2 linked regions of the Pleomorphomonas sp. T1.2MG-36 genome follow. The protein of the gene in region 1 interacts with the protein of each later gene in a pairwise test. Links are inferred from orthologs where the notes say so. Each region holds a gene or a part of one and is shown in the gene's direction. Other genes may lie near its edges.

What was found. The genes of interacting proteins can lie anywhere in the genome.
Region 2: the proteins of recO (region 1) and QQZ18_RS09840 interact in binary tests that used the Escherichia coli proteins (3 or more experiments, as listed by UniProt). The link is inferred for Pleomorphomonas sp. T1.2MG-36 from one-to-one orthologs.

Annotation. Positions count from the first base shown.
Region 1 is NZ_CATNLY010000001.1:911,058-916,322, reverse strand. The notes cover bases 1,473-4,324. They hold recO (DNA repair protein RecO), read left to right. Parts: upstream 1,473-2,449; coding sequence 2,450-3,199; downstream 3,200-4,324. Other genes in these bases: QQZ18_RS04245 (AMP-binding protein), read right to left, coding at 3,205-4,324; QQZ18_RS04255 (RecX family transcriptional regulator), read left to right, coding at 1,815-2,438; QQZ18_RS04260 (RlmE family RNA methyltransferase), read left to right, coding at 1,473-1,818. In the rest of the region: QQZ18_RS04265 (Ppx/GppA phosphatase family protein), read left to right, coding at 1-1,031; more of QQZ18_RS04260, read left to right, coding at 1,024-1,472; more of QQZ18_RS04245, read right to left, coding at 4,325-4,833; QQZ18_RS04240 (extracellular solute-binding protein), read right to left, coding at 4,874-5,265. UniProt on the Escherichia coli protein: Involved in DNA repair and RecF pathway recombination.
Region 2 is NZ_CATNLY010000012.1:630,839-633,550, reverse strand. It holds QQZ18_RS09840 (single-stranded DNA-binding protein), read left to right. Parts: upstream 1-948; coding sequence 949-1,476; downstream 1,477-2,712. Other genes in the region: QQZ18_RS09830 (zinc-dependent alcohol dehydrogenase family protein), read right to left, coding at 2,205-2,712; QQZ18_RS09835 (GNAT family N-acetyltransferase), read left to right, coding at 1,637-2,221; uvrA (excinuclease ABC subunit UvrA), read right to left, coding at 1-519. UniProt on the Escherichia coli protein: Plays an important role in DNA replication, recombination and repair. Binds to ssDNA and to an array of partner proteins to recruit them to their sites of action during DNA metabolism. Acts as a sliding platform that migrates on DNA via reptation.

The DNA of each region.
Region 1 (5,265 bases):
TGCCGGCGACCGGGCCGCTCTATGCGGCGCTCGATCTTGGCACCAACAATTGCCGCCTCCTGGTGGCCGAACCGCAGGATCGCGGTTTCCGCGTCGTCGACGCCTATTCGCGCATCGTCCGGCTCGGCGAGGGCATCGGCCGGACCGGCCGCCTCTCCGAGGCGGCGATGGATCGCGCGGTCGAAGCGCTCGCCGTCTGCCGGGGCAAGCTGGCCGACCTCAGGGTCCGCCGCATGCGGCTGATCGCCACCGAGGCCTGCCGGCTGGCCGAGAACGGTCCGCTGTTCCTCGAACGGGTGCGCCGCGAGACCGGCCTCAACCTCGAAATCGTCAGCCGCGAAACCGAGGCTCGACTTGCCGTTGCCGGTTGCGCCACGCTGATCGACCAGCGCTCGCAGGGCGTGCTGCTGTTCGACATCGGCGGCGGTTCGTCGGAACTGGTCTGGCTCGATCTCAGGCGGCGTGGCGAAGCGCGCGGCTTCGCCCTCACGCGGTTCATCAAGAGCTGGACGTCGTTGCCGGTCGGTGTCGTGACGCTCAGCGAGCGGCATGGCGGCCACATGGTGACGCCCGAAGTCTATCGCGACATGGTCGAGGAGGTGGAGGGTCTTCTCGAAGATTTCGAGGGGATGGAAGGCGCCGCCGAACTGGTGGCCTCGGGCGCGGCTCACATGCTGGGCACATCCGGCACGGTGACGACGCTCGCCGGCATCCACCTCGGGCTCAAACGCTACGATCGCCGCCGCGTGGACGGCGTCTGGCTCGATGGCGACGAGGTGGACGACATGATCAACCGGCTGATAGGCATGGGCTACGATCAGCGCGTCGCCAACCCCTGCATCGGGTCCGATCGGGCCGATCTGGTGCTGGCCGGCTGCGCCATTCTGGAGGCTATCCGCCGCAAGTGGCCCTGCCAGCGGCTCCGCGTCGCCGATCGCGGCTTGCGCGAGGGCATTCTGGTCGAACTCATGGCTCGTGACGGCGTCTGGCGCCGCCGGCCTCAGCCCGCAAGGACGGAAGCGCATGTCTGACAAGGGAAAATCCGGTGGGGACAAGCCGGCCGGGCCGGACAAGTCCAAGGGCCCAGACAAGCCCAAAGGCAAAGGGCGAGCCGATACCGGCCTCAAGGTCAAGGTGAAGACGGCGCGCGGCCGCACCGCATCGTCGGTGCGCTGGCTGCAGCGCCAGCTCAACGATCCCTATGTGGTCAAGGCGCGCAAGGAGGGCTGGCGCTCGCGCGCCGCCTTCAAGCTGATCGAGATCGACGAGAAGTACCACCTCCTGAAGCCGGGCAACCGGGTGGTCGATCTCGGCGCCGCGCCGGGCGGCTGGTGCCAAGTGGCGGCCAAGAAGACGGGATCGACGCCGGGCAATCCGCTGGTGGTCGGCATCGACTATCTCGAAATGGATGGCGTGCCGGGCGTGGCGCTGCTGCAGAAGGACTTTCTCGACGAGGATGCGCCCGAGGCGCTGATGGCCGCTCTCGGCGGTCACACGCCCGACGTGGTGCTGTCGGACATGGCGGCGCCGACCACCGGCCACCACAAGACCGACCATCTTCGCACCACCTACCTCTGCGAGGTGGCGGTCGCCTTCGCCGTCGACGTGCTCCGGCCGGGCGGCGCCTTCGTCGCCAAGGTGTTCCGTGGCGGCACCGAGAATGAGCTCCTGGCCACGCTGAAGCAGAATTTCGCGCAGGTCTTCCATTTCAAGCCGCCATCCTCGCGGCAGGAAAGCGTGGAGATGTATGTGGTCGCCAAGGGCTTCAAGGGACGGTCTTCCGCCGAGACGGAGGTGGATGAGGACGCGCAGCCGTGAGCTGCGCCCCTCCCGGCGATGACGGCGATGGTTGGGACCGGATCCCCGACGAGCCGGATGGCTCAATCCGGGCGACGCCGACCGATCCCAGGAAATTGCGCGAGAAGCTGCGCCGCTCGGGCTTTGCCTATCTCCAGCGCTATTCGGCCTCGGAGGCGCACTTCTTCGAACTGATGGAGAAGAAGCTCCGGCGGTGGGAGGCGGCGGGCTATGTGGCGCTCGGCGAAGCCAGCGTCGCTGGCCTCGTGGGGGATCTGACCTCGGAGTTCCGCGAACTGGGCCTTCTCGACGATGCGGGGTTCGCCGCCTCGCGCGTCGCTTCGGCCCGGCGCAAGGGGGCGTCGCGCCTCAAGATCGCTCTTGGTCTTCGGGCCAAGGGCGTCGACGGCAATCTGGCGCGGACGGCCATCGAGGAAGAAGGCACCGACGAGATGGTGGCGGCTCTCCGTTTCTGCCGGCGGCGGCGGATCGGCCCGTGGCGCCGGGGCGAGCGGCCGGATCGGGACGGTCTCAACCGCGAGATCGCCATCTTGGCCCGGCAGGGTTTTGCCACTCAGCTCGGACGTGCCGTCGTGCTACTGTCGCTTGAAGAAGCCGAGGACAAGCTCGGCGCGATTTGAGACTGTCGTCGATGGAATGGGTGTCGGAAGCGCTGTTGATCGGCCTTCGCCCGCATGGGGAAACCAGCGCGGTGATCGAGGTGATGACGCCCGACTTCGGCCGTCATCTCGGCCTCGTCAAGGGCGCCCGTTCCAGACGCCTTCAGCCGGTTCTCCAGACGGGAAACTCGTTGCTGGTCAATTGGCGAGCGCGGCTCGAAACGCATCTCGGCCTGTTCTCCGTCGAGTTGTCGGAGGCGCGGGCGGCGCGGTTGATGGAAAGTGCATCCGGTGTGTTCGGCGTGCAGATCGTCGCCGGCCACTTGAGGCTCCTGGCCGAGCGCGAGGCGCATCCCGGCCTCTACCGGGCGGCGATCGCGCTGCTCGATCATCTCGACGGCCCGCTGCAATCGGCGGCGCTGATCGCCCGCTTCGAGCTGATGCTGCTCGACGAACTGGGCTTCGGGCTCGATCTCTCCTGCTGCGCCGCCACGGGGCGGACCGAGGATCTTCGCTTCGTCAGCCCCAAGTCGGCCCGCGCCGTTTCAGGTGAAGCCGGTGCGCCCTATGCCGATCGCCTGCTGAGGCTGCCCGCCTTCCTGCTGCCGGACGGGGCGGAAACGCCGGACGCCGCCGACGTGGTGGCGGCGCTGAAGCTCACGGGCTTCTTCCTCGACCGGCATGTCGCCGGCCCCCGGGCGATCGATCTGCCGTCGGCGCGAGCCCAGATGCTCGGCAAGCTCGAAGCCGAACGGCGGGAAAGCTCTCCGAATCCCGCCTGATCGGTTCAGGCTACGGCCGACAGAAACAACGCTTCGCGGCGCACCGTGCCGTCGGCGTTGCGGGGAATCTCCGGCACCGACACCAGCGCCGTCGGGCGATCGAGCTTGCCGGCTTCTTCGCCCTCGAGCCAGATCAGCAGCTCGGTCAAGGACGGCCGTTCGCCGCTTTTCGGCACCACGGCGAGGCCGAGGCGGTGGCCCACCGGGCCGGCCTCGATCGGGAAGACGGCCGCATCCTCGACGCCGGGATGGCGCGAGAACAGGGCATCGAGCCGCTTCGGCGATATGGTGATGCCGGCGACGCCGATGGTTTCGCCGAGCGTGCCGGTGATCATCAGGCGTCCGTCGCGTTCCTCGGCGGCGAGGCCGGTGCGCAGGAAGCCATCCGAGGTCACGCCGAGCAGGGCGCTGCGCCGGCCGGATTGCGGTTCGGGCCAGGGTGCGTCGGGAATGAGGGCTCCGCCGAGCAACAGTTCGCCGTCGTCCGCCTTGCGGCTGCGTGCGCCGGCCTTCGCCTTGATCCTGGCCTCGAACAGCACCGGCGCCGCGCTGAGGCCGCCCATGTGCGCCGCGCCCGCTGGGAGGGCCATCGTGCCTCCGGCAGCGTCGCGCGAACGCGGGATGAGGCAGAGACCGCCGAGCGTCAGGAGATCGACGGTGCGAGCCGTCGGGGCAGGGGCGAGACCGGGCCCGACGCCGACCGCCGAGAAGGCGAGGGGACGGTCTAGGCAGGCGGCGAGGGGGGCGGCCATCACCTCCGGCAGCACGATCCGGTCGGCGCCGACGCTTTCCACCGCCTCTGCGAGGCCGGCGAGCGACGTGCCGTGGTGGAATGCGACATGGCCGCCGGACATCAGCGCCGTGGCGATCGAGCCGGCCACCGAGGCCAGGCTGGCCGGATGCATGGTGGAGAGCACCGTTTCCGGCGCCACGACGCCCGCCTCGAGGATGTGTCCGGTGGCGACGGCCACCAGTTGGTTGTGGCTGAAGGGAACGATCAGCAGTTCGTCGTCGGGCGTCCGCGCCATGGAGAGCAGAGCCACGTGGTCGGCCGCCTCGCCGCGCCGCGCCACCTCCGGCGGCTCGCCCAGCGCATCGAGGTCGGCAAGCACTTCGGAGAGGTCGATCAACCCGTCCGGCTGGCCGTCGCCGACGGCGAAGACGAAGCGGATCGCGAAGGTGTCGGCGGCAACGTCGCGCACCAGTTCGCCCGACGGCTCGTTCTCGATCTCCGAGGCGGTGACCATGGCCTTGATCGACGCCGCCTCGATGGCCGCCTCGATCTCCGACTTGGTCCAGTAGACCGGCAGCGGCGCCACCACGAGCCCGGCCTTCAGCGCGGCGAACAAAACGATGGCCGCGTCGGCGCACGGCGGCAGATGGATGCCGAGCACCATGTCCGGCCGCAGGCCGACGGCGGCGAAAAAGGCGGCGAGACCATTGATGCGCTTTTCCGCCTCGGCGAAGCTGTATTTGGCGGACAGGCCGGGCACTGCGCCGACGCCGACATCCTCGAAGACGATCGTCTCGGGCGCCGCGACGGCGGTGCGACGCAGCAGTTCGACGAGCGTCACGTTGCTCCAGACACCGGAGGCGACGTAGGCTTCGGCTCGTTGTTCGGACGTCAGGATCATCGCGCGTTTCCCTGTAAGCGCTGGGTTCCGTTAGGTGGCGTCAGGACTTGGCGTCCGCCCACCAGGCGGACGGCTGAATGCCGGTCAGCGCCGTCGTCTCCGGCCGGTGGACACGCGTCCAGCGAGCGACCAGATCCTCGGGCAGGTGATAGAGCGGTATGCAGTAGAGGCCGGAGATCAGCAGGCGGTCGAGGGCCCGGACGGCCGCCTCGAACTCGGCGCGCCCGGTGGCGGCGAGAAGGGCGTCAATCATCGCGTCGATCGCCTGGCTCGACGCCCCGGCGTAGTTGAAGGTGCCTTCGGTGACCGCCGCCTTCTGCGACCAACGGTTCATCTGTTCGTTGCCGGGCGACAGCGACGCCGTCCAGATCATCTGCAACATGTCGAAGTCGAAGGATTTCTGACGGTCGTAATACTGCGTCGAATCGACGA
Region 2 (2,712 bases), on another replicon or contig:
CTCGCCCTTGCGGCCGCGGATCATCGGCGCCAGCAGATAGAGGCGGGTGCCCTCCGGCAGCTCAAGTGTCCGGTCGACCATCTGGCTGATGGTCTGGCTCTCGATCGGCAGGCCGGTGGCCGGAGAATAGGGAATGCCGACACGTGCGAACAGCAGGCGCATGTAGTCGTAGATTTCGGTGACGGTGCCGACCGTCGAACGCGGGTTGCGCGATGTGGTCTTCTGCTCGATGGAGATGGCCGGCGACAGGCCGTCGATCTGGTCGACGTCCGGCTTCTGCATCATGTCGAGGAACTGGCGGGCGTAGGCCGACAGGCTCTCGACATAGCGGCGCTGGCCCTCGGCGTAGATGGTGTCGAAGGCGAGTGACGACTTGCCCGAGCCGGAGAGGCCGGTCATGACGATCAGGCTGTCGCGCGGCAAATCGACGTCGATGTTCTTGAGGTTGTGTTCGCGCGCGCCGCGCACCGAAAGGGAGCGCCGGGCCTGATCGAAAATGCTGGTCGGCTTGTTCGGCATGTCTGTCGTCGTCCTTGTCGCGTTTCCCGGCGGAGGGCGGGAAGCGGAGTGTCTTGCCCGGGGATCCTGAACCGGGCGGCCAGAGGGCGCGCTAAGCTAGTCCGGGTCTGCTGTCGCATCCTGTCAGGATCGGCCGAGAGCCTGCAAGGCACCGGCGTGCGCGGCAGCCATGCCGCCGGATCCAGCGATGAAACGCGGAAAGCCTCGGAATTCGGTTGCGACATCCTTATGAAACGTCTAGAACGTATCAGGAACACGAAATGGGCGCCAGCCTTTTTCTCACTGTGGAAAAGGATGCGCCGCCGCTGGGGCGGGGTTTCGCAGGGGTGGTGCCGGCGTTAACGTGCGCCTGTGTTGCCGGCAATGGCCCGGCCGGTCCGGCGTGTCAACGCACCGGACCGAAGGTAACGAGTTCGAGGGAAGAAAGCCATGGCAGGCAGCGTCAACAAGGTCATCCTGATCGGCAATCTTGGGCGCGATCCCGAGGTGCGGCGGATGGGGTCGGGCGACGCCGTGGTCAACCTGCGCATTGCCACCTCGGAAAACTGGCGCGACCGCCAGAGCGGCGAGCGCAAGGAGCGCACCGAGTGGCACTCGGTGGTGATCTTCAACGAAAATCTGGCCAAGGTCGCCGAGCAGTATCTGAAGAAGGGCTCCAAGGTTTACATCGAGGGTCAGCTCCAGACGCGCAAGTGGACCGACCAGTCCGGCCAGGAGCGCTACTCCACCGAGGTCGTGCTGCAGCGCTTCCGTGGCGAGCTGACCATTCTCGATAGCCGCGGCGAAGGCGGCGGTCGCAGCGAAGGCGACTTCGGCGACGCCGGTTCGGACTACGGCTCGTCCGGTCCGATGGAGCGCGCTCCTGCCCGTTCGGGTGGCGGCGGTGGTCGCGCACAGGGTGGTGGCGCCCCGGCTTCCAATTTCTCGTCGGATCTCGACGACGACATTCCCTTCTGAGGCAACGGGATGATGCCCGGCCTTCTTTTCCGATCGGACACTGCGGGTTGAGCCGCATCCGGGCCTTGTGGTCCGGGTTCGGCTCGTTCCGACGCATCGTCGACGCGCGGCTGCCCTGACGGCGGCCGTGCGGCATTGTCCTGCAATCGGAAAGAAGACCATGAGTTTTGTCATCCGCAGTGAAACGGCGGCTGATCAAGCCGCTATTGGCGAGCTGACCACCGCTGCCTTCCTGAACGTCGCCCATGCCAACGGCACCGAGGCGGCGATCGTTCGCGATCTACGCGCTGCTGGCGCGCTGGTCCTGTCGCTCGTCGCCGTCGATCCGGCCGGCGAAATCGTCGGACACGCCGGCTTTTCGCCGATCGAGACGGACATGCCCGGCCGCTGGTTCGGTCTGGGACCGCTGTCCGTGGCGCCGGCATGGCAACGGATTGGTGTCGGCTCAGCGCTGGTCCAGGCCGGTCTTGCTCAGCTCACAGAGTTGAAGGCAGCCGGCGTCGTCCTGGTTGGCGAGCCGGCTTACTACGGCCGCTTCGGCTTCGCCGCGCAGCCGGGCCTGTCCTGCCAAGGCGTTCCGGACGTCTATGTCCAGGCGCTTGCCTTTGGAGAGGCGCCGGCGTGGAAGGCGATCGTCTTCCATCCGGCCTTCTTCACCGCCAAAAGCGCATCGGCCGAACGTGGAGGCCGGTCTTCGGACGTTCCGATGCGGTGGCGAGACCGCATCGTCAGCCGAAATCGGTGATGACGTTGATGCCGGTCTCCTGAAAACGGTCCATGCCGATGAGCAGGTCGATCGCCTCGTCGAGTCCGACGTGGCGGTTGACCAGCTTCTGCGGCTGGAGCTTGCCGGCGGCGATCATCGCGAGCATGTCGTCATAGCGCCAGGCTTGCATGCCATGGCTGCCGTAGACTTCGAGCTCCCAGCCGATGATGCGCGCCATTGGAATGGGGGCCTCGACGTCGTCGCCGAGCATCAGGCCGACCTGCACATGGCGTCCACGCCGCTTGAGGCCGAGGATGGAGTTGCGGGCGGTGACCCGGTGACCAAGGGCATCGATCGAAAGATGAGCGCCGCCGCCCGTCAGGTCGCGGATGGCGCCGGCGACGTCCGGTGTTGTCTTGCCGTTGATCACCGCCGTGGCGCCGATGGTCTTGGCAAACTCCAGCTTGTCGTCGGCGATGTCGACGGCGATCACGTCGGCGCCCATCGCCGCGGCGATCATGATGGCGGAC